2 regions of the Lelliottia sp. RD5 genome follow, and region 1 is predicted to be linked to the other one. Evidence: predicted binding sites of a transcription regulator. Region 1 holds the regulator's gene; the other holds the start of a gene.
The links. The regulator LexA, encoded in region 1, represses DNA repair genes until DNA is damaged. The targets are predictions, from matches to a motif close to TNCTGTATGTACATACAGNA.

Region 1 (15,056 bases):
GCCTTTAATCGTCCATACGTGCAGCGCGATGCCCCCCAGATAGGCGAAGATCACGCCGCCGTGTGTGTTCAGGCCGATAAACGGCACGTATTGACCGAGACGGTCAAATAACGCGTACAACGCAACCAGCGACAGCACCGCCGGGAACATCTGGAAAATCAACATCCCTTTCAGCAGCGTCGCTTTGCCCGGGAAGCGCATACGGGCAAAGGCGTAAGCACAGGTGGTTGAGAGCGCCACAATCCCCACGGCGGTAATCCCGGCCACTTTGATGGAGTTCCACAGCCACAGCAGAACCGGGAACGGCGGCGGCGTCACGCGGCCATCGGCATGCTCGACGCTAAACCCTAACGCCAGTCGCCAGTGTTCCCAGGAGATTTTCTCAGGGATCAGGCTGCCGGTAGCAAAGTTGCCCTCGCGCAGTGAGATGGCGATAACCATCAGCAGCGGGAACATAATGGCTGCGATAAAAATCAGCAGACCTAAGTGCGTTGCGAAGAGACGCAGCTTTTGAGATTTGGGTTGGACCATAGCCATTTTCGTTATCTCCCTTAATCGAATTTCATACGCGTGGCTTTCAGATTCACAATCGCCAGCGCGCCAACCAACAGGAAGATCAGGGTGGCAATCGCGGCCGCCAGACCGAAGTCCTGCCCGCCGCCGCCTTCAAAGGCGATGCGGTAGGTGTAGCTCACTAACAGATCGGTATAGCCCGCTGGCGTGGTGGTGCCGAGGCGGTCTGGGCTGCCGTTGGTCAGAAGCTGAATCAGTACAAAGTTATTAAAGTTAAAGGCAAAACTGGCAATCATCAGCGGCGTTAGCGGCTTGATCAGCAGTGGGAGCGTAATTTTGAAGAAATTCTGGAACGCGCCCGCGCCGTCCATCGCGGAGGCTTCGTACAGGTCGTCCGGAATCGCTTTCAGCAGGCCCATGCACAGAATCATCATGTATGGATAGCCGAGCCAGGTGTTGACGATGATAATCATCGAGCGAGCCGTCGTTGGGTCACTAAACCACGCCGGTTTAATGCCAAACAGCGCGCCCAGCATCATGTTGATTTCACCGAAGCTCTGGTTGAACAGACCTTTAAAAATCAGAATCGAAATAAACGACGGGACGGCGTAGGGCAGAATCAGCAGTACGCGGTAAATGGCTTTGCCTTTCAGGGACTCCCACTGCACGACACACGCCAGCACCATGCCGACCGCCACGGTCAGGATCACCGTCAGGACTGAGAAGACCACTGTCCAGACGAAAATGGCCATGAACGGTTTCTGGATGCCCTCGTCGGTAAAGACGCGGGTAAAGTTCTCCCAGCCGATGGTGACGGTATAGCCTGGGCTGAGTTTATCGTCACCCCATTTGCCATCGGCGTTCACGGACTGATAGAAGCCGATATCGTTGTTTGGACGATATTTCACGCCGGTCTGGTTGTTGGTCAGCGAGCCGTCATCCGCCCGCGTGTAGAGCGGCTGCGTGCCAGAGAACTGGCGCAGCGAGCTCATGATGACTTTGCTTTCGTCAGGCAGCACGGCGGTGAGCTGCGTTAGCGCCTGGCGATTCTGAGTGATAATGCGCAGATTGGCGCGTTCGCCTTCTGGCAGGGCATTCGCTTCTTTGAGCGTCAGCTTTTGTTCGCCGCCAAACTTAAAGGCGTCGGAGACATAATATTTCCCGCTTTCCTCGTCAGACAGCGCCAGCTTCCACTCGTCTCCCGCCGGATATAAACCAAAGTTAAAGGTTTTTCCTGCCTGGTAGGAACGGTCCATCAGCACCTGCTGGGCGCGCTCCTGAGCGAGCTGGTTAGTGCTGCTGTAGTTGGTAAAGGCGATAGCGATAGTACAAATCAGCGGGAACAGGACAAACAGCCCCATCCCGGCGACACCCGGATAAACGTAGCGCCAGGCGTACGCTTTGCGATTGGCAAAAATATACAGGCCAACTGAGCTTAAAATCAGCGTCATGATGGCGAACAGGTACTCCCCCTGTACATACATTAAAACAACAAGGTAGCCCACCAGTAAGCCGAGCAGACCTATCACTGACCATTTCAGCGTGTCGCTTTGCCACCAGTGCTTCTTTTTAATGACATCCATGGGGATCTTCCTCTTTACACTTTATCCTTCACGCTGCCTCTTTGTTGGCTGCGGACGCGCACCCCGGTCACTTACTGTTGTAAGCTCCCGGGGATTTGCATCCTTGCCGCCTCGATGCAACGCAAATGATGTTGCGTAACCAACGTATTCAATAAACCTTATTCCCTGAGAAATAAGGGGTAAAAGCATTACTTCGTAATACGACCCTGAGCGTCTTTCAGCGCAGCATCCACTGTCTGACGACCGCTTGCTGCGTTGATCACAGCAGTACGTGTGGCATACCAGAACGCCGCCATTTGCGGGATGTTTGGCATGATTTCGCCTTTCTGGGCGTTATCCATGGTAGCGGCAATGCGAGGATCTTTCGCCAGCGTATCCTGGAAGGATTTCAGTGCAACGGCGCCCAGCGGTTTATCCTTGTTCACCACATCCAGACCCTGATCGGTCAGCAGGTAGTTTTCGAGGAACTCTTTTGCCAGCTCTTTGTTCGGGCTGGCGGCGTTGATACCCGCGCTCAGCACGCCAACGAACGGTTTAGACGGCTTGCCTTTAAAGGTAGGCAGCAGCGTGACGCCGTAGTTGATTTTGCTCTTATCGATGTTAGACCAGGCCCAAGGACCGTTGATGGTCATCGCGGTTTCGCCTTTGTTGAACGCTGCTTCTGCGATGGAATAATCAGTATCCGCGTTCATGTGTTTGTTTTTGATAAGGTCTACCAGGAAGGTCAGACCGGCTTTCGCGCCAGCGCTGTCCACGCCCACGTCTTTCACGTCGTATTTGCCGTTTTCAAACTTGAACGCATATCCGCCGTCAGCAGCAATCAGCGGCCAGGTGAAGTACGGTTCTTGCAGGTTGAACATCAGCGCGCTCTTACCTTTCGCCTTCAGCTCTTTATCCAGAGCCGGGATCTCTTCCCAGGTTTTTGGCGGGTTCGGTACGAGGTCTTTGTTATAAATCAGAGAGAGTGCTTCCACGGCGACCGGATACGCGATCAGCTTGCCGTTATAACGCACTGCGTCCCAGGTGAAGGGGAACAGTTTGTCCTGGAACGCTTTATCTGGGGAGACTTCAGCCAGCAGGCCAGATTGCGCGTAGCCGCCAAAACGATCATGCGCCCAGAAGATAATGTCTGGACCGTCGCCGGTCGCGGCAACCTGCGGGAATTTCTCTTCCAGTTTATCCGGGTGTTCAACGGTCACTTTAATGCCGGTGTCTTTTTCGAATTTTTTACCCACTTCGGCCAGGCCGTTGTAGCCTTTGTCGCCGTTAATCCAGATAACCAGTTTACCTTCTTCAATTTTGGCGAGCGCCGGTGCGGAAATCATCATTGCTGCCAGGGCGGACAAGGCGAAAACGCGTGCGCCAGTATTGATCTTCATATCTGCCATCCTTTTGGGTGATGTGCTCGTGGATACACTGAGGTCGTTCAACGTGACTCAGTCTCCTTATTTGACATCCTCTTTCCATCCTCCTTAGCCCTACGCCCCACCCCCTCTTTGTGTGATCTGTGTTGCATAGATTTAAGTTATGAGTCATGGCGCACATAAAAACACGCTGATTTTTGTCGCGTGCATCACGAAATTAGCCATAGCCCGCCTGATGCGGGGGCAGAACCGTCCGTCTCATCCTCCCGCCTCCTCCCCCACAAAAAAACGAGGGGGTGGAGGATTCACAACAGTAATGGATGCCCCATATTCAGCCCATCTTGAATGTTTCTGTCGGTGACAGGTTGTAACGAAGGGAGAAGGGCATGGCGAGCGTACAGCTGCGGAATGTAACGAAAGCCTGGGGCGACGTAGTGGTGTCGAAAGACATCGATTTGGACATCCACGAAGGTGAGTTCGTGGTGTTTGTCGGTCCATCGGGCTGCGGTAAATCAACTCTGCTGCGTATGATTGCCGGGCTTGAAACTATCACCAGTGGCGATCTGTTTATTGGTGAGACTCGCATGAATGACATTCCGCCCGCAGAACGCGGCGTGGGCATGGTGTTCCAGTCCTATGCGCTTTATCCCCATCTCTCCGTTGCCGAGAACATGTCCTTCGGTCTGAAGCTGGCCGGAGCCAAAAAAGACGTTATCAATCAGCGTGTGAATCAGGTGGCCGAAGTGCTGCAGCTGGCGCATTTGCTGGAGCGCAAACCGAAAGCCCTGTCCGGTGGGCAGCGTCAGCGCGTGGCGATTGGTCGTACGCTGGTGGCAGAACCGCGCGTGTTTTTGCTTGATGAACCGCTTTCTAACCTGGACGCTGCCCTGCGCGTTCAGATGCGTATTGAAATCTCCCGTCTGCACAAACGTCTTGGCCGCACGATGATTTACGTCACCCACGATCAGGTTGAAGCGATGACGCTCGCCGACAAAATTGTGGTGCTGGACGCAGGCCGCGTCGCACAGGTGGGCAAACCTTTAGAGCTGTATCACTACCCGGCCGACCGTTTTGTTGCGGGCTTTATTGGCTCGCCAAAGATGAATTTCCTGCCGGTAAAAGTGACCGCGACAGCTATTGAACAGGTACAGGTGGAACTGCCTAACCGTCAGCAGATTTGGCTGCCAGTGGACAGCGCCAACGTACAGGTCGGGGCGAATATGTCCCTGGGTATCCGTCCTGAACATTTACTGCCGAGTCAGATAGCCGATGTGACGCTGGAAGGTGAAGTTCAGGTCGTCGAACAGCTTGGTCATGAAACACAGATTCATATCCAGATCCCCGCCATCCGTCAGAACCTGGTGTACCGCCAGAATGACGTGGTGTTGGTAGAAGAGGGTGCCACATTCGCTATCGGCTTGCCGCCAGAGCGTTGCCATCTGTTCCGTGAGGATGGCACCGCATGTCGTCGGTTGCACAAAGAGCCTGGCGTTTAAGCAATCCCAATAAAAGGCACGAAACCGTCAGGTGAAGTGTTCAAAGAAAAGCAATGATCTCAGGAGATAGAATAATGATTACTCTGCGCAAAGTTCCTCTGGCACTCGCCATTGCGGCAGGCATCTTGTCTGCCCAGGCCGGTGCTGTCGACTTTAAAGGTTATGCTCGTTCTGGCATTGGCTGGACCGGGAGTGGTGGTGAGCAGCAATGTTTCCAGGCAACGGGTGCGGATTCCAAATACCGTCTTGGTAACGAATGTGAAACCTACGCTGAAATCAAGTTAGGCCAGGAAGTCTGGAAAGAAGCGGACAAAAGCTTCTATTTCGACTCTAACATCGCTTACAAAACGTCTCAGTTGAATGACTGGGAAGACAGCAACACCCCAGCAGTGCGTGAATTTAACGTCGTAGGTAAAAACCTGATCGACGCACTGCCAGGCGCTAACATGTGGGCCGGTAAACGTTTCTACCAGCGTCATGACGTTCACATGATCGACTTCTACTACTGGGACATTTCTGGTCCTGGTGCGGGTCTGGAAAATATCGATGTCGGCATCGGTAAACTCTCTCTGGCCGCAACCCGATCTTCTGAGTCTGGCGGTTCTTCAGCCTTCGGCGATCGCGATCCAAACACGGGTTTGCGCACCTACAACAACAAAGTACCAAACGACGTGTTTGACGTGCGTTTAGCCGGTATGGAAGTCAACCCAGGCGGTACGCTGGAACTGGGCGTTGACTACGGTCACACCAATATTCCTGACGATTACTACCTGCAACCTGGTGCAACGAAAGATGGCTGGATGTTCACCGGTGAACATACTCAGAGCATGCTGAAAGGCTTTAACAAATTTGTTGTGCAGTACGCTACCAACTCGATGATTTCTCAGGGTAAAGGTCAGGCTCGTGGCGGTTCTGTTGATAACGATGGTCATCTGATCCGTATTCTCGACCACGGTGCGATCACTCTGGCCGACAACTGGGATTTGATGTACGTCGGTATGTATCAGGATATCGATCGTGATAATCAGCAAGGCACTACCTGGTACACCGTGGGTATTCGCCCAATGTACAAATGGACGCCAATCATGAGTACCTTGCTGGAAGTAGGTTACGACAACGTCAAATCTCAACAAACGAGCGATCGTAACGACCAGTACAAAATCACCCTCGCGCAACAATGGCAGGCAGGCGACAGCATCTGGTCTCGTCCGGCTATTCGTGTCTTCGCAACTTATGCGAAGTGGGATGAAAAATGGGGCTACGTGAAAACGGATACTCAGGGTAACTTCTCTTCTGCTGCGGCAGGCAACGGCGCTGTAACACCATTCGGTACAACCAGTCGTGGTGACAGCGACGAGTGGACCTTTGGTGCTCAGATGGAAATCTGGTGGTAATTCTGGATTTACCCGTAGTGAAAAGAGGGGCGTAGGCCCCTCTTACCTGATAACTAACACACTTCTCGGAAAGTATGCGCTATTGCCTGGCTACCATGCTTTCGCTATCTGAGGTCATAACAATGAAAAAAAGTCTTGTTGCACTCTGCCTGACGACAGGATTGTTTGCCGCTTCCCCCGTGGTGAGCTTCGCTGATGTCAACATCGTTCCACAAAACACAACGTCTGCCCCAGCTATCCCCTCCGCGACCCTGCAAAGCCTGAACTGGACGCCAGTGAATGCTGCACAAACGCAGACTATCCAGCTTGATATGACCGGACAAACGATCAACGTACCCGGTATCTCTGGGCCCGTTGCTGCATGGAGCGTCCCGGCAAATCTGGGTGAATTAACCATAACGCTGACCAGTGAAGCGGATAAAACGCCAGCTATTTTCGCACCAAATGTGCTGGTACTCGATCAGAACATGGCTCCTGCAGCTTATTTCCCGAGCAGCTATTTTTCCTATCAGAAACCGGGCGTGATGTCCGCTGACCGCCTTGAGGGCGTCATTAAACTGACCCCTGCATTAGGGCAGCAAAAGATTTACCTGCTGGCGTTTACGACGCCTGAAGATCTGCAACGCACCACCAAAATGATCGACCCGGCTAAGTCTTATGCTCAGGGGGCGGGTAATGCCATCCCTGATATTCCAGACCCGATTGCCCGCCACGTTACGAAAGGCACTTTGAAGCTTAAAGTCCAGACGAATTCCACATCCAGCATTCTTGTTGGCCCGCTGTTTGGTTCATCTGGCCCTGCCTCAGTAACCGTAGGTAACACAGCGGCACCTGCTCCAGCATACGCAGCGCCTGCACCAGCTTATGCGGCTCCTGCTCCAGCCGTCGCTGCTCCGGCACCCGCGCCGGTGAAAAAATCCGCACCGGTACTGAACGATACCGAAACGTACTTCAACAAAGCCATCAAACAGGCCGTTGACAGCGGCGATGTCGACAAAGCGCTGAAGCTGCTTGATGAAGCTGAGCGTTTAGGTTCAACCACTGCCCGTTCCACCTTTATCAGCAGTGTAAAAGGCAAGGGGTGACCGTCTCCCCACAGTGCTGATTTTGTCAGTAGTTTAGTGCGCCTGAGTGGGCGCACTTTTTTTGGCGCTGTTTATGCTGTTGCATCACTGTTGCGATAATGATCGCTAATCCACGTTTGAACGCCCCCAACCTGCATTTCTGCGATACAATAGCCATACGTTATGTATCGGAGAGTCTGGCATGTCACACCCTGCGCTAACGCAACTGCGTGCGCTGCGCTATTTTGACCAAATACCCGCGCTGAGCCCTGAGCAACTCGACTGGTTGCTGCTGGAAGATTCCATGACGAAACGTTTTGAGCAGCAGGGGAAAAACGTCACCGTGACGCTGATTCAGGAAGGATTTGTGTCCGCTGATAAGGTCTCCAGTGAGCTCCCGTTGTTGCCAAAAGAAGAACGCTACTGGCTGCGTGAAATTCTGCTGTGCGCGGACGGCGAACCCTGGCTTGCCGGGCGCACTGTCGTTCCGGAATCCACGCTTTCTGGCCCGGAACTGGCGCTGCAACAATTGGGTAAAACCCCGCTGGGACGTTACCTTTTTACGTCGTCCGAGCTCACCCGTGATTTTATTGAAATAGGGCGCGATGCCGATCTGTGGGGACGTCGTTCCCGCCTTCGCTTAAGCGGCAAACCGTTAATGCTGACGGAGCTGTTTTTGCCCGCATCGCCGTTGTACTAAGAGGATATTAAAATGGAGTGGAGTCTGACGCAGGACAAGCTGCTGGCTTTTCACCGTCTGATGCGAACGGATAAACCGATCGGGGCCTTGCTGCTGCTATGGCCAACGCTGTGGGCACTGTGGGTCGCGGCTCCCGGTTTGCCACCGCTATGGATCCTGGCGGTATTTGTGGCGGGCGTCTGGCTGATGCGCGCTGCGGGCTGTGTAGTGAATGATTATGCCGATCGCAAGTTTGACGGACACGTTAAACGCACGGCCAATCGCCCACTGCCCAGCGGTCAGGTTTCAGAAAAAGAGGCACGGACGCTATTTGTGGTGCTGGTTGCACTCTCATTCCTGCTGGTGCTCACGCTTAATACCATGACGATTTTGCTCTCGGTGGCGGCGCTGGCGCTGGCATGGGTGTATCCGTTCATGAAACGCTATACCCATTTGCCGCAGGTGGTGCTTGGGGCAGCGTTTGGCTGGTCGATTCCAATGGCGTTTGCTGCCGTCAGTGAGTCCGTGCCGCTGAGCTGCTGGCTGATGTTTCTCGCCAATATCCTGTGGGCAGTGGCCTACGACACTCAGTACGCGATGGTTGACCGTGATGATGACCTGAAAATCGGCATCAAATCGACGGCGATTTTATTCGGCCGTCACGACAAGCTGATTATTGGAATATTGCAGGTCGCCGTGCTGGCGCTAATGGTCGTCATTGGTCGTCTGAACGGGCTGAACTGGGAGTTTTACTGGTCGGTTCTGGTGGCGGGATTGTTGTTTGCGTATCAGCAAAAGCTGATCGCAAAGCGCGATCGTGAAGCCTGCTTTAAAGCCTTCCTGAATAATAACTACGTTGGCCTGGTGCTGTTTTTAGGTCTGGCGATGAGTTACTGGTCTTAGAAGCAAAACGGCAACCATCAGGTTGCCGTTTTCGTCTCCGTACTAATGCGGATCGCACAAGCCGTTTTACTCGTCCTGCGTTGCGCTCTCAATCGTCAAACGCACATCGGACGTAATCAGTTCCGCCAGCATCTGGTAAACCTTCATGGTTTCGCCAGGCTCGGCATCTCCGGTATCGCTGATATAGCCTTCGTCACGCAGCGTCAGCACCAGTGAGCTAAACACCGCTTTATCGAAGAATTCAGGTGCGTTGATGCCATGCAGCACAGACAAACGCTGAGCCAGCGTGCGGCTCTCTTTTTCCAGCGTTCCACGGTTAATGGACGGGTTAGCGCTCAGCAGCCAGAAGGTGATGGCGTAGCGTTGCAGCGTCTCACGCGCGCCTGCGGCCAGCAGTTGAAGCGTGCGAGAACGTGACGGATTGATATGCAGCTCATCGCCTTTCACCGCGATCAGCCCCTGACGGAGCATCTCCTCGGTCAGTTTATCCAGCTCTGTTGCAAGCTCGTCTTTACTCCAGCGCAGGAACAACTCCGCTTTCAACATCGGGTAAAGCACTTCAACATGACGCAGTATCTCCTGACGGGAAATACGACGGTGCTGAGTGATGATGGCAGCCATCAACGACGGCAGCATCAGCATATGCGCGATATTGTTGCGATAGTACGTCATCAACACCGCCTGCTCGCGCGGCAGAATGATGATGTCACCAATCGTGTCCTTCTCGACCTCGAACTTGTTCATTTGCAGCGCATGGTCGATCAATTGCCCCGCCGTCACAGACGGTACAGTTGAGTCCGTTGAGTACGGAACATGGCGCATCATGTCGAGATAACAATCGAGCTGTTCGGTCAGCTGTTCGCGTGTCAGTGAGCGCTGACGAGAGGCCAGAAGCGCGGTACAGCACAGGTTCATGGCGTTAGCCGCGCCCGCGTTGTTAATACGCACCATCAAATCGGCAGCGATATTGTTCACTGTAGGCGTCAACCACGCCGGGCGAATGGCTTCGATCGGATCGATAGATTCTCGCCATTCCGGCACATGCTGGTTCAGATACGTCATCAGCGGCATCGGTTCGCCAAAGTTTACGTAGCCCTGACCGAGATTACGCAGCTTGCTCAGACCACGCAGCATCTGCGGTAAGCTCTCTTTTTCTTTTGTCGCGCCGCGTAGCTCTTTAGCGTACGTGCCCACTTCCATTACGTGTTCGTAACCAATGTAAATCGGTACCAGCGTAATCGGACGTGTGCCGCCGCGAAGCATGGCCTGAATGGTCATCGAGAGCGTCCCGGTTTTCGGGTCGAGCAGACGGCCGGTGCGGGAGCGACCCCCTTCAACAAAGTATTCGACGGAATAACCACGGCTGAACAGTTCGCCCAGATATTCGCGGAACACCGTTGAATAGAGCTTGTTGCCTTTAAAGGTACGACGAATAAAGAATGCGCCCAAACGACGGAAAATCGGACCTGCTGGCCAGAAATTCAGGTTGATCCCGGCAGCAATATGCGGCGGAACCAGCCCCTGATGATAGAGCACGTAGGAGAGCAGCAGATAATCCATGTGGCTGCGGTGGCAGGGCACGTAGACAATCTCATGACCGTCGTGGGCCAACTGGCGCACACGCTCGGCGTTATGAACGTTAATCCCCTGGTACAGACGGTTCCAGGTGAAGCTCAGAATACGGTCAGACAGTCGGATCATCTCGTAGGAGAAGTTCGCTGCAATCTCTTCCATCAGTGCGATAGCGTTTTGCTGCGCTTTCTCATGAGAGATTTTCTTGCTTCGCGCTTCGTCTTCAACCGCGCGGGCAATCGCTTTGGACGCCAGCAGTTTGTTGAACAGATCCTGACGCGCGGGCAATCGTGGCCCCACAGCCGCTAAACGCTGACGGGCGAAGTGCATACGCGCAACGCGTGCCAGTTTTTGGGCAATAATTTTATCGGTACCGTGCTCATCAGCCATGCGTCGTAACGACACAGACGGCGAGAAACGAACAAAACTATCGCGACCCAACCATGACACGGCAAAGAATTTTTGCACGCCGTTAAGCATGCGCAATGGCGGATTCTCGTCGCCTTTTTGACGCCCTGGACGACGACCAAACATGATCGACACTGGCACCATCTGGACGTCCAGATCGGGGTTACTGCGGTGCAGATCAAGATAGTCGTGGAACAGTTTGATCGACTCTTCTTTCGGCGTGTAATAGGTAAACACGCGCGGCCCGCCGTGGATAAACACATAGCGAGGAAGGAGAGTGCCGTCGATCTCCAGGGGTTCCAAAGGATCCGGTAAATCGTGCGCCAGACATTGGGCGCGCAGCGTCAGTAAGTCTGCCTTCGAGTTATAAGGCAAAACGTACATAATAGGGCGCGAGGTATCGAGCCCTAATTCCAGCGCAGGTTCCGCCGGGATAGACTTACTTTTTACCAGTACGCTTAATGGTAAATTAAGTAATTTGTAGTAAATTCGTGGCCAGCCGGACATAAACGATGTAAAGCCTCTGGTTAATAATGCAATTGCGGCGCAAGGATAACAGAAAGCGCGCAAGATTTCTGTTGTTACCCGTCATACTTCAGGCTGCTGCGAAACCCGCTGCAGCCCTTGTTACTGACGTCAAATCTAATAAAAGGTTCTTTTAATGGCCAATAATACCACTGGGTTTACCCGAATCATCAAAGCAGCCGGATATTCATGGAAAGGTTTCCGCGCAGCATGGATAAATGAAGCCGCCTTCCGGCAAGAAGGCGTTGCCGCCATTATTGCCGTGATTATTGCGTGCTTCCTTGATGTCGATGCTATCACCCGCGTACTTCTCATCAGCTCCGTGCTTTTGGTGATGATAGTGGAGATTCTCAACAGCGCTATCGAAGCCGTTGTTGACCGTATTGGTTCTGATTTCCACGAGCTTTCTGGTCGTGCGAAAGACATGGGCTCTGCCGCTGTACTGCTGGCGATTATCATCGCTGTCATTACCTGGGTCACTCTCCTTTGGTCACATTTTCGATAAGCTTTCAGGAATCGAATAAGTCTCTGGTTTTTTGTGCAGTTTTTGATTCCAAATTCGCCTTTGACTGTATATACTCACAGCATAACTGTATATACACCCAGGGGGCGGAATGAAAGCGTTAACGGCCAGACAGCAAGAGGTGTTTGATCTCATCAGGGATCACATCAGCCAGACGGGAATGCCACCCACGCGTGCGGAAATCGCTCAGCGCCTGGGCTTCCGTTCACCAAACGCCGCTGAAGAGCATCTTAAAGCGCTGGCACGTAAAGGTGTGCTTGAGATTGTTTCAGGCGCGTCACGCGGTATCCGCTTACTGGTGGAAGAAGAAACGGGCATCCCTCTTATCGGTCGCGTTGCGGCGGGTGAGCCGTTGCTGGCACAGCAGCACATTGAAGGCCACTATCAGGTCGATCCGGGTATGTTCAAGCCGAGCGCAGATTTCTTACTGCGTGTTAGCGGTATGTCCATGAAGGATATTGGTATTCTGGACGGCGATCTGTTGGCTGTTCATAAAACTCAGGATGTGCGTAACGGACAGGTCGTGGTTGCGCGTATTGACGACGAAGTGACGGTTAAGCGCCTGAAAAAACAGGGCAACACTGTGCAACTTCTGCCTGAAAACAGCGAGTTTTCTCCAATTGTGGTGGATCTGCGCGAGCAAACCTTCTCTATTGAAGGACTGGCGGTTGGCGTTATCCGCAACGGTGAATGGCTGTAATTTCTCTCTGACAGGCTGCGCCATCCGCGCAGCCTGGCTGTCTTATCTCGCTTCCGGTAATTTCCTATGTCTCTGCTGACAACTTCAGACAAGGCATTATGGCGTCTTGCGCTGCCAATGATTTTTTCCAATATCACCGTTCCTTTGCTTGGACTGGTGGATACGGCCGTCATTGGACATCTGGATTCTCCTGTTTATTTAGGTGGCATCGCGATTGGCGCGATGGCGACCAGCTTCCTCTTTATGCTGCTCCTGTTTTTGCGCATGAGCACAACCGGACTGACAGCCCAGGCTTTTGGCGCGAAAGATCCCGTTCGCCTTGGGCGGGCGCTGGTTCAGCCGCTGATCCTGGCATTAGGTGCCGGGCTGCTGATTGTCGTATTGCGTGCGCCTCTCATCGATCTGGCGCTGCATATCGTCGGCGGCAGCGAGGCGGTGCTGGCACAGGCGCGCCGTTTTCTGGAAATTCGCTGGCTCAGCGCCCCTGCATCGCTCGCTAACCTCGTGCTGCTTGGCTGGTTGCTCGGCGTGCAATATGTCCGTGCCCCGTTCATTTTGCTGGTGGTGGGGAATATCCTGAATATCGTTCTCGATCTGTGGCTGGTGATGGGTTTGCATATGAATGTGCAGGGTGCCGCACTGGCAACCGTCATCGCGGAATATGCCACGTTCCTTATCGGCTTATGGATGGTGAAACGCGTGCTGGTGATGCGTGGCGTCACACTCGCGCTGCTGAAAAATGCATGGCGGGGCAATATGCGCAAGCTGCTGGCGCTGAACCGCGACATCATGTTGCGCTCTTTATTGCTCCAGCTATGCTTCGGTGCGATGACCGTATTGGGCGCGCGTCTTGGGCCTGAGATCGTTGCGGTCAACGCGGTGCTAATGACGCTGCTGACATTTACCGCCTACGCGCTGGATGGTTTTGCCTATGCCGTTGAAGCGCACTCCGGTCAGGCTTTCGGTGCGCGACAGGCCGGGAAATTACAGGAGGTCTGGCGAGCCGCCTGCCGTCAGTCCGGGCTGGTCGCGCTGGTGTTTGCGCTAATTTACGCTCTTTTTGGCGGGCATATCGTCGCGCTACTGACGTCATTACCTGAACTACGTGAGCTGGCACGGCACTACATTTTCTGGCAAGTGGTGCTACCGGTGGCGGGTGTCTGGTGCTATTTGCTGGATGGCATGTTTATTGGCGCAACACGGGGTGCAGAAATGCGCAATAGCATGGCGGTAGCCGCGGCGGGTTTCGGTTTGACGTTGCTCACCGTTCCCTATTTGGGAAACCAGGGTTTGTGGCTGGCACTCGCTGTCTTTCTTGCTCTGCGAGGCCTCTCGCTGTGGGTTATCTGGCGACGTCACTGGCGCGAAAACAGCTGGTTCTCGTAGCGGCTTCTTTTGTCCAGATGGTTAAAGATTCTGAATATCGAAACGACTGCCGAATCCTTGTCTACAATTATTATCACGTCCAGCAGGAAATGAACGTAACGGACGATACAAATTTACGTGATAACCGAACGATGAGGACATGATTATGAATAAAGACGAAATCGGCGGTAACTGGAAGCAGTTTAAAGGTAAAGCGAAAGAGCAGTGGGGTAAGCTGACTGACGATGATATGACCATCATTGAAGGTAAGCGTGACCAGCTGGTCGGTAAAATTCAGGAACGTTACGGTTACCAGAAAGATCAGGCCGAGAAAGAGGTCGGTGATTGGGAAAAACGTCACGATTATCGCTGGTAGGCAATTCCGTAGCGAAAGGTTCTACCCGAAAGTACAAGGACGTACTATCCCTGAGGGCGGCTTAATGGCCGCCCGCTTTGCATTTTAGCGCGGCTTCTTTTTCACATGAATAGAGTGATCGTGCTGACACGCGTCCTGATGGCTACACGCTTCTACTTCCACACAGGCTGAACACAGGCCATGTGCTTCAATCACATTATGACGTAGCGCAAAGCCCATTTTTGCCGCCAGCGTATGCATAATGTCTTCAACCCCTTCCGCCGCTTTTTCCTTCACTGCACTACATCGATCGCAGATGAACATCGCAGAGGTGTGCGTCGGCTGATCGAACAAATGGCAAAGCACATAGCTATTTGTTGATTCCACTTTATGCACAAAGCCCTGTTCCAACAGGAAATCAAGCGCCCGGTAAACCGTAGGCGGTTTAGCCTGCGGCTCGTTAACACGCAGCAGATCAAGCAAATCGTAGGCGCTGATCGCGTTTTGTTGCAGGCTCATCAAACGCAAAACTTCAAGGCGCTGCGGGGTCAGGCGCACATTGCGTTGCGCACAGAGCTTTTCAGCTTGCACGAGCAGCTCCTGCGTTGTGGT
Region 2 (15,056 bases), on a different contig from region 1:
TGATTCTCATCATAACTGCGACAAAGTGCAGGACCCGTATTCGCTGCGCTGTCAGCCGCAGGTGATGGGCGCGTGTTTAACCCAGTTGCGCCATGCCGCAGAGGTTTTACTTATTGAGTCCAACGCGGTCTCCGATAACCCGCTGGTGTTTGCTGAGCAAAATGAAGTGGTTTCCGGCGGCAATTTCCACGCTGAGCCGGTGGCGATGGCGGCGGATAATCTGGCACTGGCGATTGCCGAAATCGGCGCATTATCCGAGCGCCGTATCGCGTTAATGATGGATAAACACATGTCGCAGCTGCCGCCGTTCCTGGTGCGTAACGGCGGCGTCAACTCCGGGTTTATGATTGCCCAAGTCACGGCGGCGGCGCTGGCGAGCGAAAATAAAGCCCTGTCGCATCCGCACAGCGTCGACAGTCTGCCGACCTCGGCGAATCAGGAAGATCACGTCTCTATGGCACCGGCCGCAGGGCGTCGCCTGTGGGAAATGGCGTCGAATACGCGGGGCGTGCTGGCGGTAGAGTGGCTCGCGGCGGTTCAGGGTATTGATTTGCGCGAAGGGCTAAAATCCAGCCCCTTGCTGGAGCAGGCGCGCCAGATGCTGCGCGAGGCCGTTTCACACTACGACGATGACCGTTTCTTCGCGCCGGACATCGAAAAGGCGATGGAACTGCTGGATGAGGGACGTCTGGTGGCGCTGTTGCCGGCCGTGTTATAAAAAAACGCCCGGCAGACTTGTCTGGCCGGGCGTCATTTTACGTCCTGATTACATCACAAAGTGATCGGGAAAATTCACCGCGTCGACCACGGCGTCAGTCAGTTTTTGCAACTGCTCTGCGGTGATGAGGTACGGCGGCATCAGATAAATCAGTTTGCCGAACGGACGCACCCACACCCCCTGATCGACGAAGAAACGCTGCAACGCGGCCATGTTCACCGGATAGCGGGTTTCCACCACGCCAATCGCGCCCAGAACGCGCACGTCCGCCACACATTCAGACGCTTTTGCCTTCGTCAGTTCCCGTTTGAGCTGCGCTTCGATAGCCGCAACTTGCGCCTGCCACTCCCCGCTTTCAAGGATCGCCAGGCTTTCGCTGGCCGCCGCGCACGCAAGCGGATTCCCCATAAACGTGGGACCGTGCATAAAGCAGCCCGCTTCACCGTCGCTGATGGTTTCGGCAACATGACGCGTGGTGATCGTCGCAGAAAGGGTCATTGTCCCGCCCGTCAGCGCTTTACCGAGACACAAAATATCCGGCGCGATGCCCGCATGTTCACAGGCGAACAGCTTGCCGGTGCGACCAAATCCGGTAGCGATCTCATCGGCAATCAGCAGGATGCCTTCGCGGTCGCACATCTTGCGGATGCGTCGTAGCCACTCAGGGTGATACATCCGCATGCCGCCTGCGCCCTGAACGATGGGCTCCAGAATCACGGCGGCGATATCCTGGCGATGCGCCGCCATTATTCGCGCAAACCCAACCATATCGGCCTCATCCCATTCACCGTCAAAACGACTTTGCGGGGCGGGCGCAAACAGGTTTTCCGGGAGATATCCCTTCCACAAGCTGTGCATCGAATTGTCCGGATCGCAGACCGACATCGCGCCAAACATATCACCGTGATAGCCGTTGCGGAACGTCAGAAACCGCTGGCGCGGTTCGCCCTTCGCATGCCAGTACTGCAGCGCCATTTTCATCGCCACTTCGACCGCGACCGAACCCGAATCGGCAAGGAAAACGCATTCCAGATTTTCCGGTGTCATCGCCACCAGACGACGGCACAGAGTAATCGCTGGCGGGTGAGTGATTCCGCCAAACATTACATGTGACATCTGGTCGATTTGCATTTTCATTGCCGCGTTCAGGCGCGGGTGGTTGTAGCCATGAATGGTCGCCCACCACGATGACATCCCGTCGATCAGCGTTTCGCCCGTCGTGAGATGCAGCTCGCAGCCGTGCGCAGACGCCACCGGATAAACGGGCAAAGGCTGACTCATTGACGTGTAAGGGTGCCAGATATGGCGTTGATCGAAGGCGAGATCGTCTTGTAACATAATCGACTTGTAAACCATTTTGTATTAATTTAGGTTTACGATTATACGCTGAACCGATAATTAACAAAACCCTTTGGAGAAGCCCAATGGCTCACCACACTCGCTGGACAATGTCGCAGGTCACCGAATTATTTAATAAACCTTTCCTGGAACTGATGTTTGAAGCGCAGCAGATCCACCGTCAGCACTTCGACCCGCGCCATGTCCAGGTCAGCACGCTGCTGTCGATCAAAACCGGGGCGTGCCCGGAAGATTGCAAATATTGCCCGCAAAGCGCGCGCTACAAAACCGGGCTGGAAGCCGAGCGTCTGATGGAAGTGGAGCAGGTGCTGGACTCGGCACGCAAGGCCAAAAATGCCGGCTCGACCCGTTTCTGCATGGGTGCAGCGTGGAAAAACCCGCACGATCGCGATATGCCATATCTGGAACAAATGGTTCAGGGCGTTAAAGAGATGGGGCTAGAGGCGTGTATGACGCTTGGCACGCTCAATGACAGCCAGGCGCAGCGCCTGTCGGCGGCAGGGCTGGATTACTACAATCACAACCTCGATACCTCACCGGAATTCTACGGCAATATTATTACCACGCGTACCTATCAGGAGCGCCTGGATACGCTGGAAAAGGTGCGCGATGCGGGGATCAAAGTCTGTTCTGGCGGTATTGTTGGCCTGGGCGAAACCGTGAACGATCGCGCCGGTCTGCTGTTACAGCTGGCCAATTTACCGACGCCACCGGAAAGCGTGCCGATCAACATGCTGGTGAAAGTCAAAGGCACGCCGATGGCCGATAACGACGACGTGGACGCGTTCGATTTTATTCGCACCATCGCCGTGGCGCGCATCATGATGCCAACCTCTTTCGTGCGCCTCTCAGCGGGTCGCGAGCAGATGAGCGAGCAGACCCAGGCGATGTGCTTTATGGCGGGCGCGAACTCTATTTTCTACGGCTGCAAACTGTTAACGACGCCCAACCCGGAAGAGGACAAAGACGTTCAGTTGTTCCGCAAGCTGGGGCTGAACCCGACCCAAACGGACGTGCTGGCGGGCGATAACGAACAGCAGCAACGTCTTGAGCAGCAGCTTTTCAACGCCGATACCGAACAGTATTACAACGCGGCCACCGTATGACCTGGCAGCAGCGCATCACAACTGCGCTGGAGAAACGCCGGGCGGCAGAGGCTTTTCGCGTGCGTACGGTCGTGGAGGGCGGCGCAGGCCGCTTTCTCATCCGCGAACAGCGTCAGTTCTGCAATTTCTCCAGCAATGATTACCTTGGCCTGAGCCAGCACCCGGCGATCGTTCGCGCCTGGCAAGAGGGGGCTGAGCAGTACGGCGTCGGCAGCGGCGGCTCCGGTCACGTCAGCGGCTACACCACGGCGCATCATGCCCTGGAGGCGTCGCTCGCCGACTGGCTCGGCTATTCCCGCGCGCTGCTGTTTATCTCGGGATTCGCCGCAAATCAGGCGCTGATTAGCGCCCTGATGGAAAAAGACGATCGGATAGTTGCCGATCGTTTGAGCCACGCATCGCTGCTGGAAGCGGCACATCTCAGCCCCGCTCAATTGCGCCGCTTTGCGCACAACGACGCTTCCCAGCTCAGTACGCTGCTGGAAAAGCCCTGCGACGGGCAACAGCTGGTGGTGACGGAAGGGGTATTTAGCATGGATGGCGACAGCGCGCCGTTATGCGATGTGCAGGCAACCGCTCAGCGGCATAACGCCTGGATGTTGGTCGATGATGCCCACGGAATTGGCGTGCTGGGGGACGAAGGGCGCGGCAGCGCATTCAGCCAAAACGTCCAGCCGGAGATCCTGGTCGTGACTTTCGGCAAAGGCTTTGGCGTAAGCGGTGCGGTGGTGCTGTGCAGCGATTCCGTTGCGGATTATCTGCTGCAGTTCGCACGACATCTGATCTACAGCACCAGCATGCCGCCTGCACAGGCTGTGGCGCTTCAGGCCGCGTTGAAGGTCATTCGAAGCGATGACGGTGAGCAGCGGCGGCAAACGCTGGCGGCGCTCATTCAGCGTTTTCGCGCAGGCGCACGAGAGTTGCCGTATCAGACAACCGATTCACACAGCGCGATTCAGCCTCTGATCGTGGGGGAAAACAGTCGTGCGCTGGCGCTGGCGGAACAGCTGCGTGCGCGGAATCTGTGGGTGACGGCGATTCGTCCGCCAACCGTACCGGCGGGAACCGCGCGGCTGCGTCTGACGCTGACGGCCGCGCACCAGACGCAGGACATCGATAACGTGCTGGAGGCGCTGTATGCCGCAGGTTAATAAGCAGGCCATCGCGTCCGCCTTTGGCCGGGCGGCGCGGTGCTATTCGCAACACGATGAACTCCAGCGCCAGAGCGCGCAGGGGCTGTACGCGTTTCTCGGTGATAAACGCTTTAATGCGGTGCTGGATGCCGGTTGCGGACCGGGGGCAAACAGCCGCGTCTGGCGGGAAAGAGGCTGTCACGTCACGGCACTCGACCTCTCGCCGCAGATGATCGAACAGGCCCGCTATCAGCAGGCGGCGGACGATTATCGGGTGGGGGATATTGAATCCATGGCCTTGCCTGACGCGCAGTTTGACCTGGTCTGGAGCCACCTGGCCGTGCAATGGTGCGCCAGTCTCTCGCAAGCGCTGCGGGAGCTGTATCGGGTCACGCGTCCTGGCGGTACGCTGGCCTTTACCACGCTGCTGGCACACTCGCTGCCGGAACTTAATCAGGCGTGGCAGGCCGTGGATGAACGGCCTCATGCCAACCGGTTTTTGCCTGAGGCAGAGGTGATTTCCGCCATGCGGGGCTGGCGATATCGCGCGACCACGCAGACGGTGACGCTGACGTTTGTGGATGCCCTCAGCGCCATGCGTTCCCTGAAGGGCATTGGCGCCACGCATTTGCATGACGGGCGCGGGCGCAAACCGCTGACGCGTGGCGAGCTCCAGCGGCTGGAGTTAGCCTGGCCGCAGCAGCGGGGTGAATTCCCGCTCTCTTATCAACTTTTCCATGGAATTATCGAACGTGATTGAACGCTATTTTGTCACCGGAACCGACACCGAAGTGGGGAAAACCGTGGCCAGCAGTGCATTATTGCAAGCCGCGCGTTTACAGGGATTCAAAACCGTCGGATATAAACCGGTCGCCTCTGGCAGCGAGATGACGGCAGAAGGGCTGCGCAACACCGACGCGTTAGCGCTGCAACGAAACAGCAGCGTGGCGCTGTCATATCAGGCGGTGAATCCTTACACCTTTGCGGAACCGACCTCGCCACACATTGTGAGCCATGATGAGCAGCGCCCAATCTCTTTTTCTGTGCTCTCTGCGGGCCTTCGGGCGCTGGAGGAGCAGGCTGAATGGGTACTGGTTGAAGGCGCGGGTGGCTGGTTTACCCCGCTCAGTGATGACCTGACTTTTGCCGACTGGGTGGCGGGCGAACAATTGCCGGTTATTCTGGTCGTTGGTATCAAACTGGGCTGTATTAACCATGCGATGCTCACCGCATTAGCGGTAAAACAGTCAGGCCTGCGTCTCGCAGGCTGGATAGCCAACGATGTGGTTGCGCCTGGAAAACGTCATCATGAGTATCTGGCGACGCTTAAACACCGGATTCATGCGCCCTTTCTCGGCGAAATCCCGTGGCTTGCCGGCGGGGCAGAAAATGCGGAAACCGGACACTATCTCGATCTCAGCGCCTTGCATCCAGCGTCATCCAGTGGGCAATAAGTTCGTCATTGAGCTCATTAACGTGGCCTTGTGCCACGTTACGTCCGCGGTACAGCATGCAAAAACGGTCGGCCACACGGCGGATAAACGACAGCTGCTGTTCCGCCAGTAAAACCGTCATGCCCAAATCTCGATTTAAACGCGCCAGAAGCAATCCCAGCCTGTGGGTAAACGTCGGGCTGGCACCGTGCATCGGTTCGTCCAGAATCAGCAGGCGAGGGCGGCTGACCAGCGCATTTGCCAGCGCCAGCTGATATTTGTCATCCGGAGATAATCCCATCGCACGGGCCTGTCGCAGCGGCCACAGCTGCGGCAACAGATCGTACATTTCGCTGCTGGCCGTCGCGTCGGATTTCCCCTGCGCGCGCATCGCGACATGCAAATTTTCTTCAACCGTGAGCTGCGAAAATATCCGTCGATCCTGCGTGACATACCCGATCCCCGGTAATTCGCTGTCACGTGCAGCGCCCAACAAGTCCTGCGGTGGCGCACCCGCTTCATGCCAGATAATGGAGCCGCTCTCCACCGGAAGTTGCCCGGTGATGCAGTTGATCAGGGTCGTTTTCCCCATGCCGGGCAGCCCGACCACGCCTGTACACATTCCTGGCGGCAAATCGAGATCAATGTTCCACAGCGTGTGTTCGCTCCCGTAAAACTGATTTATTGCGCGCAGACTCAGCATAATTCACTCCGTAAAAAACGCGTGGGCGAGATGTCATAATGATTCTGCAAAACCCTTGCCATATACGTAAAGTGAATCGAATAAGGTGTTTTTTTCGGATTATGTCACTGCTAATGTGATGCACAGGCGCGGAATTGCACACCTTCAGTGCTAACGACGCTGAGTCGTGGTGCAGCGAGGATCGAGGAAATGTGAGTAAGATCTCACCAGCCGTATATGATCTGCTCAACTGTTAATCATCGAAAAAGAGCTATAAATATTTTTTACGGACCGGCTTTTGGGAAAAACCGGGACTTTGCGGAGTGGCTGTCTACGTGGGCTGGAAGCAGTTATCCACTATTCCTGTGGATAACCATGTGCATTAGGGTTAGAAAACTTCAGGTAAGCGAGAGAATACGCGGCCTGCGGATGAATTGATGCGAAACGCGGCTTTAAGAAATATCTTCTATTAATTAATGTGTTAGACAAAAGCAATCACCGTAATGAAAGTGTCATCTGCGGCCATTAATCTGCCCTTACCCAGCTTGACAAATGTTAAAAATGGAAATGTTTTGGGGATAAGCCCTTCAGGCTAGTATTTTATCGTGCCGTAGTCTGGATATTGACCACTTTTTCGCTGATTCACCGGATGCAGTACCAAATATCGTTACATGCTACTGGAATTACATCCAGTATTTTTTACTGGCAAATTTGCCAGTCACGAGTAAAATTACTCACCTGCCGCTTTTATCGTCATCAGGTTGTTGCCCATGAGTAAAATGTTCAAATTGAATTCTGCCTTCCGTCCTTCTGGCGATCAGCCGGAGGCGATCCGTCGTCTGAAAGAGGGGCTGGAAGATGGGCTTGCACATCAAACGCTGTTGGGCGTAACCGGGTCGGGTAAAACATTTACCGTCGCCAACGTGATTGCCGATTTGCAGCGCCCCACGATGGTGCTGGCACCTAACAAAACGCTGGCGGCACAGCTTTATGGTGAGATGAAAGAGTTCTTCCCGGATAACGCCGTGGAATATTTCGTCTCCTACTACGATTATTATCAACCCGAAGCCTACGTCCCGAGCTCAGATACCTTTATCGAGAAAGACGCGTCTGTGAACGAGCATATCGAACAGATGCGTCTGTCGGCGACCAAGGCCTTGCTTGAGCGTCGAGACGTCATTGTGGTGGCCTCTGTGTCCGCTATTTACGGTCTGGGCGATCCCGATCTGTATCTGAAAATGATGTTGCACCTCACCAACGGGATGATCATCGATCAGCGCGCCATTTTGCGACGTCTGGCCGAGCTGCAATATGCCCGTAACGATCAGGCGTTCCAGCGCGGGACATTCCGGGTGCGGGGCGAAGTGATCGATATCTTCCCGGCGGAATCCGACGATCTGGCGTTACGCGTTGAGCTTTTTGATGAAGAAGTCGAGCGGCTGTCGCTTTTTGATCCGCTGACCGGCCATGTTGATTCAGTGATTCAGCGCTTCACCGTCTACCCCAAAACGCACTACGTCACCCCGCGCGAGCGCATTGTCCAGGCGATGGAAGACATCAAAGTCGAACTGGCCGAGCGACGAAAAGTGCTGCTGGAAAATAACAAACTGCTCGAAGAGCAGCGTTTGAGCCAGCGTACGCAGTTCGATCTGGAGATGATGAACGAGCTGGGCTACTGCTCGGGTATCGAAAACTACTCACGCTACCTTTCGGGCCGTGGTCCCGGTGAAGCGCCGCCGACGCTGTTTGATTATCTGCCTGCCGATGGACTGCTGGTGGTGGACGAATCCCACGTAACCATTCCGCAAATCGGTGGTATGTACCGTGGCGACCGCGCGCGTAAAGAGACGCTGGTGGAATATGGCTTCCGTCTGCCGTCGGCGCTGGATAACCGTCCAATGAAGTTCGAAGAGTTCGAAGCGCTGGCCCCGCAGACCATCTATGTCTCTGCGACGCCCGGCAACTACGAGCTGGAAAAATCTGGCGAGGATGTGGTGGATCAGGTGGTGCGCCCGACCGGCCTGCTGGATCCCATTATCGAAGTGCGTCCTGTGGGCACTCAGGTGGACGATCTGCTTTCAGAAATCCGTGCGCGCGCGACGATCAACGAACGCGTGCTGGTCACCACGCTCACCAAGCGTATGGCGGAAGATCTGACCGAGTATCTTGAAGAGCACGGCGAGCGCGTGCGTTATCTGCACTCGGATATCGACACCGTCGAACGTATGGAGATCATTCGCGATTTGCGCCTTGGCGAATTTGACGTGCTGGTCGGGATTAACTTGTTACGAGAAGGCCTGGATATGCCAGAGGTATCGCTGGTGGCGATTCTGGATGCCGATAAAGAGGGCTTCCTGCGCTCCGAGCGCTCGCTTATTCAGACCATTGGCCGTGCGGCGCGTAACATCAACGGTAAAGCCATTTTGTACGGCGATAAAATTACGGCGTCGATGGCGAAAGCGATTAGCGAAACCGAACGTCGACGCGAGAAGCAGCATCAGTACAATCTGGATAACGGCATTGTGCCGCAGGGCTTGAACAAGAAAGTGGTGGATATACTAGCGCTCGGTCAGGGGCTGGCGAAAACCAAAGCCAAAGGCCGCGGCAAATCGCGCTCTCCGGTTGAGGCCGATCCGGTTGAACTGGTGCTGACGCCAAAAGCGCTGCAGCAGAAAATTCACGAACTGGAAGGGCAGATGATGCAGCACGCACAAAACCTGGAGTTCGAAGAAGCCGCGCAAATCCGCGATCAGCTTCATCAACTGCGGGAACTGTTTATCGCGGCGTCGTAGCTCAAAGCAAAATGGCAGCGCGTGGCTGCCATTTTTATTGCCAACTGAAAACCACGTCCTGCGGGCGTGGTCATCAACAGGTTTTGGCTCTGCCTTATTATCTTCGGATTTAAATCCAACAGGACTGGTAGAGACTTCTTTTTAAGGGTTTGGGTACGCCCTTTTAGGGCGCAATCAATGCCGCCTTCTATGAAGGCGGATTTTTACTGTTTCTTTGGGCTAAGAATTCCCCGCAAATTGATGATTTGCAAGATGGTTCTCTCTAACCTAATTCCTGAATCGCTTTTTCCAGCGCCAGGCGCAGTAGATGGCGATCGTGGCGATACTTAATATCGCTCGCTTCCAGCGGCTCCTGCACTACGACGCGGCCTTCCATACCTGAAATATCCACGCCGGGCCCTACGACGACACCGTCGATGATCTTCTTCCCGACATATTGTTCCATCAGGTGCAGTTTATCTGCCAGTGACAGGCTGGCGGCGGCAGGGCTCAGCTCGCGCCCCAGATTGCCGATATACACCATGGGCGCAGGGGTTCTGCGCAGCGCTTGTGCCAGCTCTTTTACCAGCAAAAGCGGCATCAGACTGGTGTAAAAGCTGCCAGGGCCAATCAGGATCAGATCGGCCTCCGCAATGGCCTCGATCGCTTCACGCGTGGCAGGAACATTGGGATAGGTCATCAGCTCTTTTGGCGGCACCACAAGTTGATCGATATTCACCTCGCCGTAAACTTCATGGCCATCCATATCAATCGCCATCAAATCGACGGGTTGTTCTGACATTGGGATAAGGAATGCGTCGACTTTCAGCAGATTTCTGATCAAATTGATGGCTTCGAGAGGCCTTACGCTCAGGTGATCCAGCGCCTTTAACATCAGATTTCCGAGGTTATGTCCCGAAAGTTCACCGTTGCCGCTAAAACGATATTCAAACATCGCCGAAGCGACGCTTTGCTCGGTAATTAATTGATTAAGACAGTTGCGCATGTCGCCCCAGGCGATGCCGCCTTCTGCACGACGAATACGTCCCGTTGAACCGCCGTTATCCGTGGTTGTCACAATACCGGTCAGCCGGGAACCCAGCGACGATAACGATGACATAACGCGTCCCAGCCCGTGCCCTCCGCCGAGAGCAACGACACGGTCAAGATCCGCAAAAGTGCGATTGCGCATACAAATTCCTTATCCTGATGATCGCGTAACAGTAACCTAACTACCCCTAAAAGACGATGCCCTACGCTCGTCAAAATGACGTATATCAATGTGAAACGTTGCGTTTTACGTATCCTGTAGTGAAAGTGCACGATAATGACGCTATATATATAATTATACAGCGAAAGCAAAATGGCGGAAGTGCCATTTCCGCGCTACTATCGGCATAACCCACGTTTTCGCTGATGAAAACATACACTCTAGCCCTGGCGCCTGTGTCACATGATATGGCGCCCTGGCCGTGGCGGTTTCGCCACCAGGGTACAGAAAGAAATGACTGTGCCTCCCGTATCTGGAAAGGTGTACATGGCTTCACAACTCACTGATGCTTTCGCGCGTAAGTTTTTCTATTTACGTCTGTCGATTACCGATGTGTGCAACTTTCGTTGCACCTATTGCCTGCCGAACGGTTATAAACCCGGCAGCGTCACCAATAACGGATTTCTCTCCGTGGCCGAAGTGCGGCGCGTCACGCGCGCATTCTCTGAACTCGGCACGGAAAAAGTGCGCCTGACGGGCGGAGAGCCCTCACTTCGTCGTGACTTTCCTGACATTATTGCCGCTATTCGTGAAAACGACAGCATCCGTCAAATTGCCGTCACGACCAATGGCTATCGTATGGCACGCGACGTCGCAAACTGGCGCGAAGCCGGATTAACGGCAATTAACGTCAGCGTCGATAGCCTTGATGCACGCCAGTTTCACGCCATTACCGGGCAGGATAAATTCCAGCAGGTGATGGACGGCATCGACGCGGCGTTTGAAGCCGGATTCGATAAAGTCAAAGTCAACACCGTGCTGATGCGCGATGTGAATCACCACCAACTGGACACCTTCCTGGCGTGGATCAAACCGCGCCGCATTCAGCTGCGTTTTATTGAGCTGATGGAGACAGGCGAGGGCAGTGACCTGTTCCGCCGCCATCATATTTCCGGGATGGTATTGCGCGATGCGCTGTTGAGACGCGGCTGGATCCATCAGATTCGAAGCCGCAGTGACGGCCCGGCTCAGGTCTTTTGTCACCCGGATTACGAAGGGGAAATCGGGCTTATCATGCCCTATGAAAAAGACTTCTGCGCCAGCTGTAACCGCCTGCGCGTCTCATCGATTGGCAAGTTGCACCTGTGCCTGTTTGGCGACGGCGGCGTCGATCTCCGTGACTTGCTGGAGGACGATGCACAGCAGAACGCCCTTGAAGCGCGGATCGCAGCAGCGTTGACGCACAAAAAGCAGACCCACTTCCTGCATCAGGGCGACACCGGAATCACACAGAACCTGTCCTACATCGGCGGGTAATTGGCTTAAAAGGAATCAGAAATGAGTCAGGTCAGCGCAGAGTTTATCCCGACGCGTATTGCTATTCTTACGATTTCAGAACGCCGTGGCGAAGAGGACGATACGTCTGGCCACTGGCTGCGTGACGCGGCGCATGAGGTGGGACACCATATCGTCGATAAGGCCATCGTCAAAGAGAACCGCTACGCCATTCGCGCGCAGGTTTCACAGTGGATCGCCAGCGACGACGTGCAGGTCGTGTTGATTAACGGTGGAACGGGTTTGACCGCAGGCGATCAGGCACCGGAAGCGCTGTTGCCGCTGTTTGACCGGGAGGTTGAAGGGTTTGGCGAAGTGTTCCGCATGCTGTCGTTTGAAGAGATTGGCACCTCGACGCTGCAATCACGGGCGGTGGCGGGGATGGCGAACAAAACGCTGATTTTTGCCATGCCAGGCTCCACCAAAGCCTGCCGTACCGCATGGGAAAATATCATTGCCCCGCAGCTTGATGTCCGCACACGTCCCTGTAATTTTCATCCACATTTAAAGAAATAATTATGTCGCAACTCACCCATATTAACGCCGCAGGCGAAGCCCATATGGTGGATGTCTCTGCCAAAGCCGAAACGGTGCGCGAAGCGCGTGCCGAAGCCTTTGTCACTATGCTGCCTGAAACGCTGGCCATGATTATCGACGGCAGCCACCACAAAGGTGACGTGTTTGCTACCGCACGTATCGCCGGGATTCAGGCGGCGAAACGCACATGGGATCTCATCCCGCTGTGCCATCCGCTGATGCTAAGCAAGGTCGAAGTAAACCTGCTGGCGGAGCCAGAACACAGCCGCGTGCGTATCGAATCGTTATGCCGCCTGACCGGTAAAACCGGCGTAGAAATGGAAGCCTTAACGGCGGCTTCCGTGGCGGCACTCACCATTTACGACATGTGCAAAGCGGTGCAGAAAGATATGGTGATTGGTCCGGTTCGACTGCTGGCGAAAAGCGGCGGCAAATCCGGCGATTTTAAGGCTGACTGTCATGATTAAGGTTCTGTTTTTCGCGCAGGTTCGCGAGCTGGTGAATACGGACAGTCTCACCGTTGACGCCTCTTTCGAGACCGTCGACGCGCTGCGCGCCCATCTGGCGGCGCAAAGCGACCGCTGGGCGCTGGCGCTGGAAGAGGGCAAATTATTGGCCGCCGTCAATCAGACGCTGGTGGATTTCAGCCATCCTGTTAATGCGGGTGATGAAGTGGCGTTTTTCCCGCCAGTAACGGGAGGTTAACGATGAGTGACACGCGAATCATTGTCAGCCCCGCGCGGTTTAGCGTCGGAACGGAATACACGTGGCTTGCAGAGCGCGATGAAGACGGCGCGGTCGTCACTTTTACCGGGAAAGTCCGCAACCATAATTTGGGCGACAGCGTCAAAGCGCTAACGCTTGAGCACTATCCGGGAATGACCGAAAAATCGCTGGCCGATATCGTGCAAGAGGCGCGCACTCGCTGGGCGTTGGGACGTATCACGGTGATTCACCGCATCGGGGAAATGTGGCCGGGTGAAGAAATTGTCTTTGTTGGCGTCACCAGTTCTCACCGCAGCAGCGCGTTTGAAGCGGGAGAATTTATCATGGATTATCTCAAAACGCGGGCACCCTTCTGGAAGCGCGAGGCCACGCCGGAAGGCGAGCGCTGGGTCGAGTCACGCGACAGCGATAAAGACGCTGCCAGCCGCTGGTAACCGACGCGCGCAGATGTGTTAATCTTAACGGTAAATGTCCACTTAATGAGGAGTTATCATGGACCGATTTCCACGTTCGGATTCAATCGTTCAGCAGACCCGTAGCGGCCTGCAAACGTATATGGCGCAGGTGTACGGCTGGATGACCTGTGGTTTGCTGTTAACCGCGTTTATCGCGTGGTATGCAGCCAATACGCCCGCAGTGATGATGTTTGTCTTCTCCAGCAAAATCACCTTCTTTGGGCTGATTATCGCGCAGCTGGCGCTGGTCTTTGTGCTCTCCGGTCTCGTGCAAAAGCTCAGCGCGGGGATGGCGACCACGCTGTTTATGCTCTATTCGGCGCTCACCGGCCTGACGCTTTCCAGCATTTTTATCGTCTATACCTACTCGTCTATCGCCAGTACCTTCGTGGTCGCCGGCGGGATGTTTGGTGCGATGAGCCTCTACGGCTACACCACCAAACGTGATTTGAGCGGTTTTGGCAACATGCTGTTTATGGCGCTGATCGGTATCGTGCTGGCTTCACTGGTGAACTTCTGGCTGAAAAGCGAAGCGCTGATGTGGGCTGTGACGTATATCGGGGTGATCGTCTTTGTCGGCCTGACCGCGTACGACACGCAAAAGCTGAAAAATATCGGTGAACAGATCGATGTGCGCGACAGCTCAAACCTGCGCAAATACGCCATTCTTGGCGCATTGACGCTGTATCTCGACTTCATCAACCTGTTCCTGATGCTACTGCGTATTTTCGGCAACCGTCGTTAATACTCTTTCCCTCACCCCTGTGGGTGAGGGAATTATCACTTCGCCATCGCCTTCTCGTTTTTCGCCCGCAATTTCTTCGCCCGACTCTCCAGAATCAGATAGCAGACCGTCGCCAGCGCCAGCGGTAAGAAGTAGTACAGCATACGATAGGCCAGCAGCGCGGCGATAATCTTGCCGTGAGAAACATGTTCCCCCGCCAGCAGCGCAATAAATACCGCTTCGAGTACGCCGATCCCCGCCGGGATATGCACGATGACGCCCGCGATACTGCTCACCAGCAGCACGCCCAGGACAAAGAAATAGTTCACGTCTTCGCCGATCAACAGCCAAATGATCGTGCCCATCACCATCCAGTTGGCGCTGGAAATCGCCATCTGCATCAGGGCAAATTTCCACGTCGGCAGAACCAGTTTTTGCCCTTTGATGGTCATGTGGCGATGTTTGGCGAACGCGCATGCCCAAAGATATACCGCGATAATCAGCAGCAGGACGATGCCCAAAATCCGCAGCGTGGTTTCGTCGATATACCAGTGTGCCGGTAACTGCACCACGCCGATGGTAAAGATCACTCCACCGAGCAGAATATAGCCCAGCCAGTTGGTGGTAATACTCAGTGAAAAAATGCGCGTGATGGTACTGCTCGGCAGCCCAAGCCGCGAGTAAAGCCGGTAGCGCATCCCGATGCCGCCCACCCAGGTGCTGAGCGTCAGGTTAAAGGCATAGCAGATAAACGACACCAGCATCACCTGGCGTTTTGCCAGCTTATGCCCGCAATAGGCGCGTCCGAGTAAATCGTAACAGCCATAAATCAGATAACTTACTACCACCAGCCCGACGGCGCTGAGC

Region 2: the regulator LexA is predicted to act here: its motif matches at 7,107-7,126, upstream of uvrB (excinuclease ABC subunit UvrB).

Annotation. Positions count from the first base shown of each region.
Region 1 is NZ_JBVYHQ010000005.1:24,759-39,814, forward strand. Features, by position in the region: gene malG (maltose ABC transporter permease MalG) at 1-537, opposite strand, end outside; gene malF (maltose ABC transporter permease MalF) at 552-2,096, opposite strand; gene malE (maltose/maltodextrin ABC transporter substrate-binding protein MalE) at 2,285-3,475, opposite strand; gene malK (maltose/maltodextrin ABC transporter ATP-binding protein MalK) at 3,847-4,956, shown strand; gene AC0LWE_RS15820 (maltoporin) at 5,028-6,350, shown strand; gene malM (maltose operon protein MalM) at 6,467-7,435, shown strand; gene ubiC (chorismate lyase) at 7,617-8,114, shown strand; gene ubiA (4-hydroxybenzoate octaprenyltransferase) at 8,127-8,996, shown strand; gene plsB (glycerol-3-phosphate 1-O-acyltransferase PlsB) at 9,063-11,483, opposite strand; gene AC0LWE_RS15845 (diacylglycerol kinase) at 11,638-12,006, shown strand; gene lexA (transcriptional repressor LexA) at 12,116-12,724, shown strand; gene dinF (MATE family efflux transporter DinF) at 12,791-14,110, shown strand; gene AC0LWE_RS15860 (CsbD family protein) at 14,256-14,465, shown strand; gene zur (zinc uptake transcriptional repressor Zur) at 14,550-15,056, opposite strand, start outside.
Region 2 is NZ_JBVYHQ010000001.1:1,386,936-1,401,991, reverse strand. Features, by position in the region: gene hutH (histidine ammonia-lyase) at 1-718, shown strand, start outside; gene bioA (adenosylmethionine--8-amino-7-oxononanoate transaminase) at 767-2,056, opposite strand; gene bioB (biotin synthase BioB) at 2,143-3,183, shown strand; gene bioF (8-amino-7-oxononanoate synthase) at 3,180-4,334, shown strand; gene bioC (malonyl-ACP O-methyltransferase BioC) at 4,321-5,076, shown strand; gene bioD (dethiobiotin synthase) at 5,069-5,770, shown strand; gene AC0LWE_RS06980 (ABC transporter ATP-binding protein) at 5,733-6,452, opposite strand; gene uvrB (excinuclease ABC subunit UvrB) at 7,202-9,223, shown strand; gene yvcK (uridine diphosphate-N-acetylglucosamine-binding protein YvcK) at 9,486-10,394, opposite strand; molybdenum cofactor riboswitch at 10,618-10,752, shown strand; gene moaA (GTP 3',8-cyclase MoaA) at 10,740-11,729, shown strand; gene moaB (molybdenum cofactor biosynthesis protein B) at 11,751-12,263, shown strand; gene moaC (cyclic pyranopterin monophosphate synthase MoaC) at 12,266-12,751, shown strand; gene moaD (molybdopterin synthase sulfur carrier subunit) at 12,744-12,989, shown strand; gene moaE (molybdopterin synthase catalytic subunit MoaE) at 12,992-13,444, shown strand; gene AC0LWE_RS06940 (Bax inhibitor-1/YccA family protein) at 13,503-14,210, shown strand; gene AC0LWE_RS06935 (lysylphosphatidylglycerol synthase transmembrane domain-containing protein) at 14,246-15,056, opposite strand, start outside.